DNA from 2 places in the Brevibacterium zhoupengii genome. Region 1 is predicted to be linked to the other one. Evidence: predicted binding sites of a transcription regulator. Region 1 holds the regulator's gene; the other holds the start of a gene.
The links. The regulator LexA, encoded in region 1, represses DNA repair genes until DNA is damaged. The targets are predictions, from matches to a motif close to TCGAACANNTGTTCGA.

Region 1 (3,414 bases):
CCGCGATGATCTCCTGCCCGGTGTCAGCGACCGCGCCTGGTCAGAGGTCTCGGTCAACTCCTTCGACTGTCTCGGCTCGAACTGCCCCCTGTACACCGAATGCTTCGCTGAACTGGCCCGCAACAACGCGGCCGAAGCCGACATCGTCGTGACCAACCACGCGCTCCTGGCCATCGACGCCTTCGGTGAGAACACCGTGCTGCCCGAACACGATGTCATCATCATCGACGAGGCCCACGAACTCAAGGATCGGGTGACGAACGCGCTGTCGGGTCAGATCAACACGAGCATGCTCTCGGCCGCCACAAGCTCCGTGCGCAAGCACACCATCGTCCAGGACGGCGTCGTCGCACTGCTTGACTCCGCGGCCGCAGCTCTCGAACGCGCCCAAAGCGGTGTCAGCGAAGGTCTGATCCTCAATATGAGCGAGGCACTGTCCCTCGCGCTGGCTCAGATTCGTGACTCCGCTCGACAGATCATCAACGACATCGGCGGCAAGACCGAGGACTCCGACGCCGGGCGGCAGATGGCCAAGGCCCGCTGCCAGGAGATCTTCGAACTGGCCGAACGGTTCTGCGACCCCGGCAAGAACGACGTCGTGTGGCTCTCGCGCAGCACCTTCCGCGAACGTGAGACCACGAACCTCGTCGTCGCCCCGCTCAGCGTGGCCGGCACCATGCGCTCAGGGATCTTCGAAGACTCAACAGTGGTAGCCACCTCGGCGACTCTGTCCCTGGGTGGAAACTTCGACGCCGTCGCAGCGTCCCTGGGACTCTTCGGCCCCGACGCACCCAAGTGGGACAGCCTCGACGTCGGATCACCCTTCGACTACGGCAAACAGAGCATCCTCTACGTCGCCGCCCACCTCCCACGTCCCGGCCGCAGCGGCCTGAGCGAACAGGCACTGGATGAGCTTGAGGAACTGGTCACCGCCTCCAAGGGCGGGGCACTGGGACTGTTCTCCTCCCGAGCGGCCGCAAATGCCGCAGCCGAACACCTGAGGGCGAAGCTCGACATCCCGATCCTCCTCCAAGGCGATGACGGACTGCCCTCACTCGTCTCCCAATTCACCGCAGATGACCAAGCCTGCCTCTTCGGCACCATGTCACTGTGGCAGGGAGTCGACGTTCCGGGCCGGACCAACCGCCTCGTCATCATCGACCGGCTTCCGTTCCCCAGGCCCGATGACCCACTGATGCAGGCAAGATCGAAAGACGCCGACAACCGCGGAGTCAACGGCTTCATGGCCGTCAGCGCCACCCATGCCGCACTGCGCCTGGCACAGGGAGCGGGTCGCCTGATCCGCTCAACCAAGGACAGGGGAGTCGTGGCCGTGCTCGACTCGCGCCTGCGCTCGGCTCGCTACGGCGGGTACCTAGTGAATTCGATGCCGTCGATGTGGCCGACGACGGATTCGACGCTCGTGAAGTCCAGCCTGGGACGTCTGGCAGCCACCGACGACTGATTTGAGCCCGAGACGCACTGTGCCCCCGACCGTCATCGGTCGGGGGCACAGTCATCGGAACCTCAGTGGTCGAAGACCTGGGGAGAAAAGTCAGAGGCGACGGATCACTGACACGACGAGACCCATGATCTGGGCATAGGTGCCGTCGATCGGTTCATAGTCCTTGTTCTGGGGGAGCAGCCACTGGCGGCCGGCCTTGCGCTTGAGCGTCTTCACAGTCGCCTCACCATCGAGCAGGGCCGCCACGATCTGACCGTTGTCAGCGGTGTGCTGCTTGCGCACGACCACCCAGTCGTCGTGACAGATCGCGGCTTCGATCATCGAGTCACCGACGACCTTGAGCAGGAACATGTCGCCCGAGCCCACGACCTGTGTCGGCAGGGAGAAGACATCGTCGACCTCCTGCTCAGCCAAGATGGGCCCACCGGCGGCGATGCGGCCGACGACGGGGACCTGGACGGTGTTGTTGGCCAGCTCTTCGTACTTGGCCCGCTCTGCCTCTTCCTCTTCGAAGGGATTGACCACTTCGATGGCGCGCGGGCGCTTCGGGTCCCGACGGACATAGCCGAGACGTTCGAGCTGGGAAAGCTGGTGAGCCACGCTGGAGAGCGAGGCCAGCCCGGCAGCCTTGCCGATCTCGCGCATGCTCGGCGGGTAGCCGTTGGTCACGACTGCGCGTTCGATGGTCTCGAGGACCAGACGCTGTCGTGGGGTCAGACGAAAATCGCCCTCGCCGGTGGAGCCTTCCGGAATCGAGACGTCCTCGTCATCGCTGCGGGCGGCTGCGATTTCGCTGGCGACGTCCTCGTTGCGGGGACGGCCCCTCCCTCGTTTGTTCTGAACCATTGCTCGTTCCCCTTCGTTCTATTCCCGCCGGCCCCACCGCTTGATCCTCACGTCGAGAATTCTCGTGTCAGTGCCGCCTGAGATGGTTCTTTCAGATCAATCAACAACGCTGGTTCTCTCTCATTGTCGCATAAATGTTCGAGTTGGACTGGACATATGTTCGATTGGCATGTTGAATAGAACAGACGTTCTACCTATTACGGGTGGAATCGTACGAAGGAAAGAGGTTAAGCGATGTCTGCACTGAACCAGGAACTGCGTTTCACCACTCGTGGACGCCAGGCCATGCGCCTGCTTCGGACCATGGTGTGCGCTCTCGTCATCGTCGGCGGAGCATTCTTCGTCGCCACACAGTCGTTCTCGGCAGCCGCCGGAGCAGAGACCGAGGACATCGGCATCGACGCCGAGGCAGTCGTCGTCGGTGAAGGGGAGTCACTGTGGGCAGTGGCCGTGGACCTCGGGATCGACCGCGACACCCGCGATGTCGTCGCTGACATCGTCGACATCAACCACCTGTCCTCGCCTGTGGTGCACCCGGGGCAGACCTTGGATGTGCCCAAACGCTAGACTGATGCGGTGGGAAATAACGAGTCATTGCCAGTGCGTTCGGACCTAGTCGGCCTCAAGCCCTACGGCGCTCCGCATCTGGATGTGCCAGTGCAGCTGAACGTCAACGAGAACGCCTATCCGATCCCCGATGTGGTCGTCGAGAGTATGCGTTCAGCCGTCGACGGACACTTCGCCGGACTCAACCGCTATCCCGACCGTGAGTTCGAAGACCTGCGCGAGCATCTCGTCACCTATCTGCAGGGCGTCAATGACCGCGCCGGACAGTCCGTCGAGCTCAGCTCCGACATGATCTGGGCGGCAAACGGGTCGAACGAGGTCCTCTCCCATATCGTGCAGGCCTTCGGCGGACCCGGGCGCACTGTCCTCGGATTCACCCCCAGCTACTCCATGCACCCCCTGATCACCACAGGCACCGGTGCCACCTGGCAGGCCTCGGCGCGCAACGACGACTTCACGCTTGATGCGGAAACCGTCGCCGCCGAGGTGGCCGCAGTGAACCCGGACATCGTCTTCCTGTGCACCCCCAACAACCC
Region 2 (3,414 bases), 840 kb from region 1:
CAGATCGCAGCGATGCCTACCGCCTCGGCGAGGGTGAGATCAAGTCGGTCCAGGAGTATCTGTCGCGCTCCGGAGTTCAGGGACGAGTGCTGACGAGGGGCAGCGAGTACGATCCCGCGGAACAGATTCTCGATGCCGCCGCCGAGGTGGGGGCTGAGCTGATCGTGCTCGGGACCAGAAAGCGGACCCCAGTTGGGAAATTCCTCCTGGGATCGACGATCCAACGAGTCATCCTTGAAGCCGTATGCCCTGTCCTCTGTGTGAAGGCCAGCCGCTGAGCGCGTCATGAATGCGGTCTCATGAGGGGACTGAACTCATGACGAGACCGAGCTCATGATGGTACTGAACTCATGATGGTACTGAGCTCATGATGAGTTCGGCGTTGATCTGCGCACCGACCAGGACGCCGCTGGTCGCGCTCGCCACCACCATGGCCGAGATGTCGGCGCTGTTTCCCACCGCCCAGACGCCGGGCACATCGGTGGCTCCAGTCGCCTCGGCGGGAATGGACGAGCCCATACCCGACGGGTGGTCAACGACGGTGCCGCCGAGCTGTTCGAAGATCTCGCTGTTCGCGCGGAAGTAAGGACCAACGGCCAGTGCCCCGACGGTCATGGTCTCGTTCTCTGCAGTCGCCCCAGCCTCATTGCCTCGCGGTGCGGCGCTCGAGGTGTGGCTGCGTAGCGTGACGTCGGTTCCGCTGTCGGTGCGTACTACCGCTTCGACGGCCGCATCGACGTAGGTGATGCCGAGCGATTCGAGCATTCTCGTCTGTGCCTCATCGGGTTCCGGAGCATCGTGGCGTATGAAGGTGACGTGGTCGCTGAGCTGGGAGAACAGCATGGCCTGGTGATAGGACATGGAGGTAGTGCCGATGACGCCGATACGCTCCCCACGGACCTCATAGCCGTGGCAATAGGGGCAGTGGATGACGGTTTCGCCCCACCCGTCCGCGAGCCCAGGGATATCGGGAAGCACATCCGTGAGGCCGGTCGCGATGACGATTCGCCTCGCCTCGATGGAGACACCGACAGAAGTCTTGAGGATGAAGCCCGTCGGCTCGGACTCATCGGTTAAGTGCTGGGCGCGCTCCGCACTGAGGACTGTGGCGTCGACGAACCGGACGCCATACCCTTCAGCCTCTCGACGTCCCTTGGCCACGAGTTCGAGGGGGTTGATTCCTTCTTGACCGAGGACGTTGTGCGCGTGCGCGCTCGGCGCATTGCGCGGCGAGCCAGCGTCGATGACGACGACACTGCGCAGTGAGCGGGCCAAAGCGATCGACGCGGCCAGACCACCAGCGCCACCACCTATGACGGCCACCTCGGCGATGAGGGTCTGTGGGTCGCGACGGTCTTGTGGATTTTCAGTGACGAGAGGGTCTGACATGGCGGTCCTTCTGTTGAGGGGCAAGGATTCGGGTACCTCAGAAGTCTGATCTGAAGCCCGTCAGTGACGCAAGATATTTTGCTGATTTGGCAAACTGTGATCGATTGCGTGTCTGACTCGAGGCGCGACGCAGGGTGAATGCGCCGAGGTGTGGGGTCGACCCACTGAACGGAATAGAAGATGACGAGTGGCCTGAACTGGAACGATTCGATCTCTTATGAGATTAGCGGTTAGAACTAGATCGAACACCACAATAAAAAACTTTAAAAAATAGAACAAAACTATAGACACTATGCTAATGATGCGCGTAAAATTGGAATCAAGCGGACAACAAGGCAGTTGACGAACGGATTCCGAGATCATGACTCTCACCCCCGACCGCAAGCGCGACAGGCAGAATAGGCGTGACGAACCCGCCTCACCTGCTGCGCCCGGTGGCGAGAGTGCGGCTGAAGATCGCAACGAGACTCGCACGTATCGAGAACTGCTGCGCGAAGCAGGCCTTGACCTTGATGGTCACCCACTGGCCGATCGCTTTGATGAAGTGGCCACGCCACCCCCAGATGATTTCGAGTTTGTCGATGCCGAGCATCCACTCGAATCCGGTGCTCCCACCAGCGCTGTCGAGTCATCAGACGATGAGCTGCGGGATCGTTGGGTTGGTCGGAACCCGTGGCAGGCGAGTGCTGATGATCCGGACGCGCGAGCCGAACTCAAAAGGCGTGCGGCAGAGATCGACGCCGAAAAAGAAGCGTGGATGCACAGGAAGGTCGAGGGGCCGGAGGCTGAGCGCGGTGTTGATGAGAACGGGCCTGACGGCTGCGAGGCTGATGATTGGGCGACCACCCTCGGCGGAGCGCAGCCCAACGCTGAGCCCAAGCGTCAAGAAGCCCGAGACCGCACGGGACAGACCGGTGCGAACGGCACCGACAGCATGCCCGCATCCGACACTGGCCTCGAATCGGAGCATCCACTTCTGGACGAGTGCGCCTGGTCGGACTTGGCACGCATCGCTCCCGAAGTCGTCAGCAGCATCCAGGATCTTCGCACACTCGTCGGTGATCTCCATTCGTGCAATCGACCATTGGCCCCCGGCGAAGCGCTCACAGTGATGGATGGGCTGGAGACAGTCAACCGGCTGGTCGAATCACTCTCAGTCGTGACTCTTTCCGTGTTCGAACGAGTGGGAACTCCTCGAGACTACGGTGCAAAGACGACGAAAGCGTTGGTCCAGAATCGGCTCAACCTCTCAGAACGGGAGGCCTACCGGAGATCCGAGTTGGCAGAAAAACTGGGAGACCAGGTCAGTTTCAGCGGCGATCCGATCGCACCGGTTTGTCCCATAGTTTCTGAAGCATTGCAGAAGGGGTTGCTCTCGGCGACCCAGGCCAGCGCGATCATCGGGTGCCTGAGGCACCTTCCCTTTCGGGTCAGTCAGGAAGACCGTCTGGAAGCGGAACGAATCTTGGTCGAAAAGGCGCCCTCGGTGCGTGTGAAGGACATACAACAGCTATTCAACGAGATTCTCGGATGGCTCGACCCCGATGGTGAACTGCCTGACGAAGCGCCGAAACGTGACAACTTCTCAGTCAGCCTGCGCCAGCGAAAAGACGGAACCTGGGCGCTCAAAGGAGTCCTCGACGCAGTCACTGGCGGGATTATGAGCGGGCACCTCACATCGCGCATCAAAGTCGACAGCGAAGAAGCCCCAACAACGGCGCAACAGAGCGAAGCTGGCACTGGCACTGGCACTGGCACTGGCACTGGCACTGGCACTGGCACTGGCACTGGCGCAGGTACGGATGTCGATTCAGGTACGGACACAGCTGCCGCGGACGCCACCTCTGCCGCGGACGCCACCTCAGCCGCGGATGCCATCTCCGCAGCGGATCAGGAAGTGGTCGACGTATACGCTCAAGTGCTGCACGGTGATCGTGCGGACGCGCTTGACCCTTCGCTGGAATTCGGTTTCGACAACCAAGCCGTTGACGGGCTGGGAGGGTCAAAGACAGCAGGCGGCGCAGG

Region 2: the regulator LexA is predicted to act here: its motif matches at 1,490-1,505, upstream of LQ788_RS16745 (HNH endonuclease signature motif containing protein).

Annotation. Positions count from the first base shown of each region.
Region 1 covers NZ_CP088298.1:2,841,248-2,844,661, reverse strand. Annotated here, with positions in the region: gene LQ788_RS12910 (ATP-dependent DNA helicase) at 1-1,465, shown strand, start outside; gene lexA (transcriptional repressor LexA) at 1,556-2,311, opposite strand; gene LQ788_RS12900 (LysM peptidoglycan-binding domain-containing protein) at 2,546-2,878, shown strand; gene LQ788_RS12895 (histidinol-phosphate transaminase) at 2,888-3,414, shown strand, end outside.
Region 2 covers NZ_CP088298.1:3,679,447-3,682,860, reverse strand. Annotated here, with positions in the region: gene LQ788_RS16755 (universal stress protein) at 1-278, shown strand, start outside; gene LQ788_RS16750 (NAD(P)/FAD-dependent oxidoreductase) at 349-1,389, opposite strand; gene LQ788_RS16745 (HNH endonuclease signature motif containing protein) at 1,751-3,414, shown strand, end outside.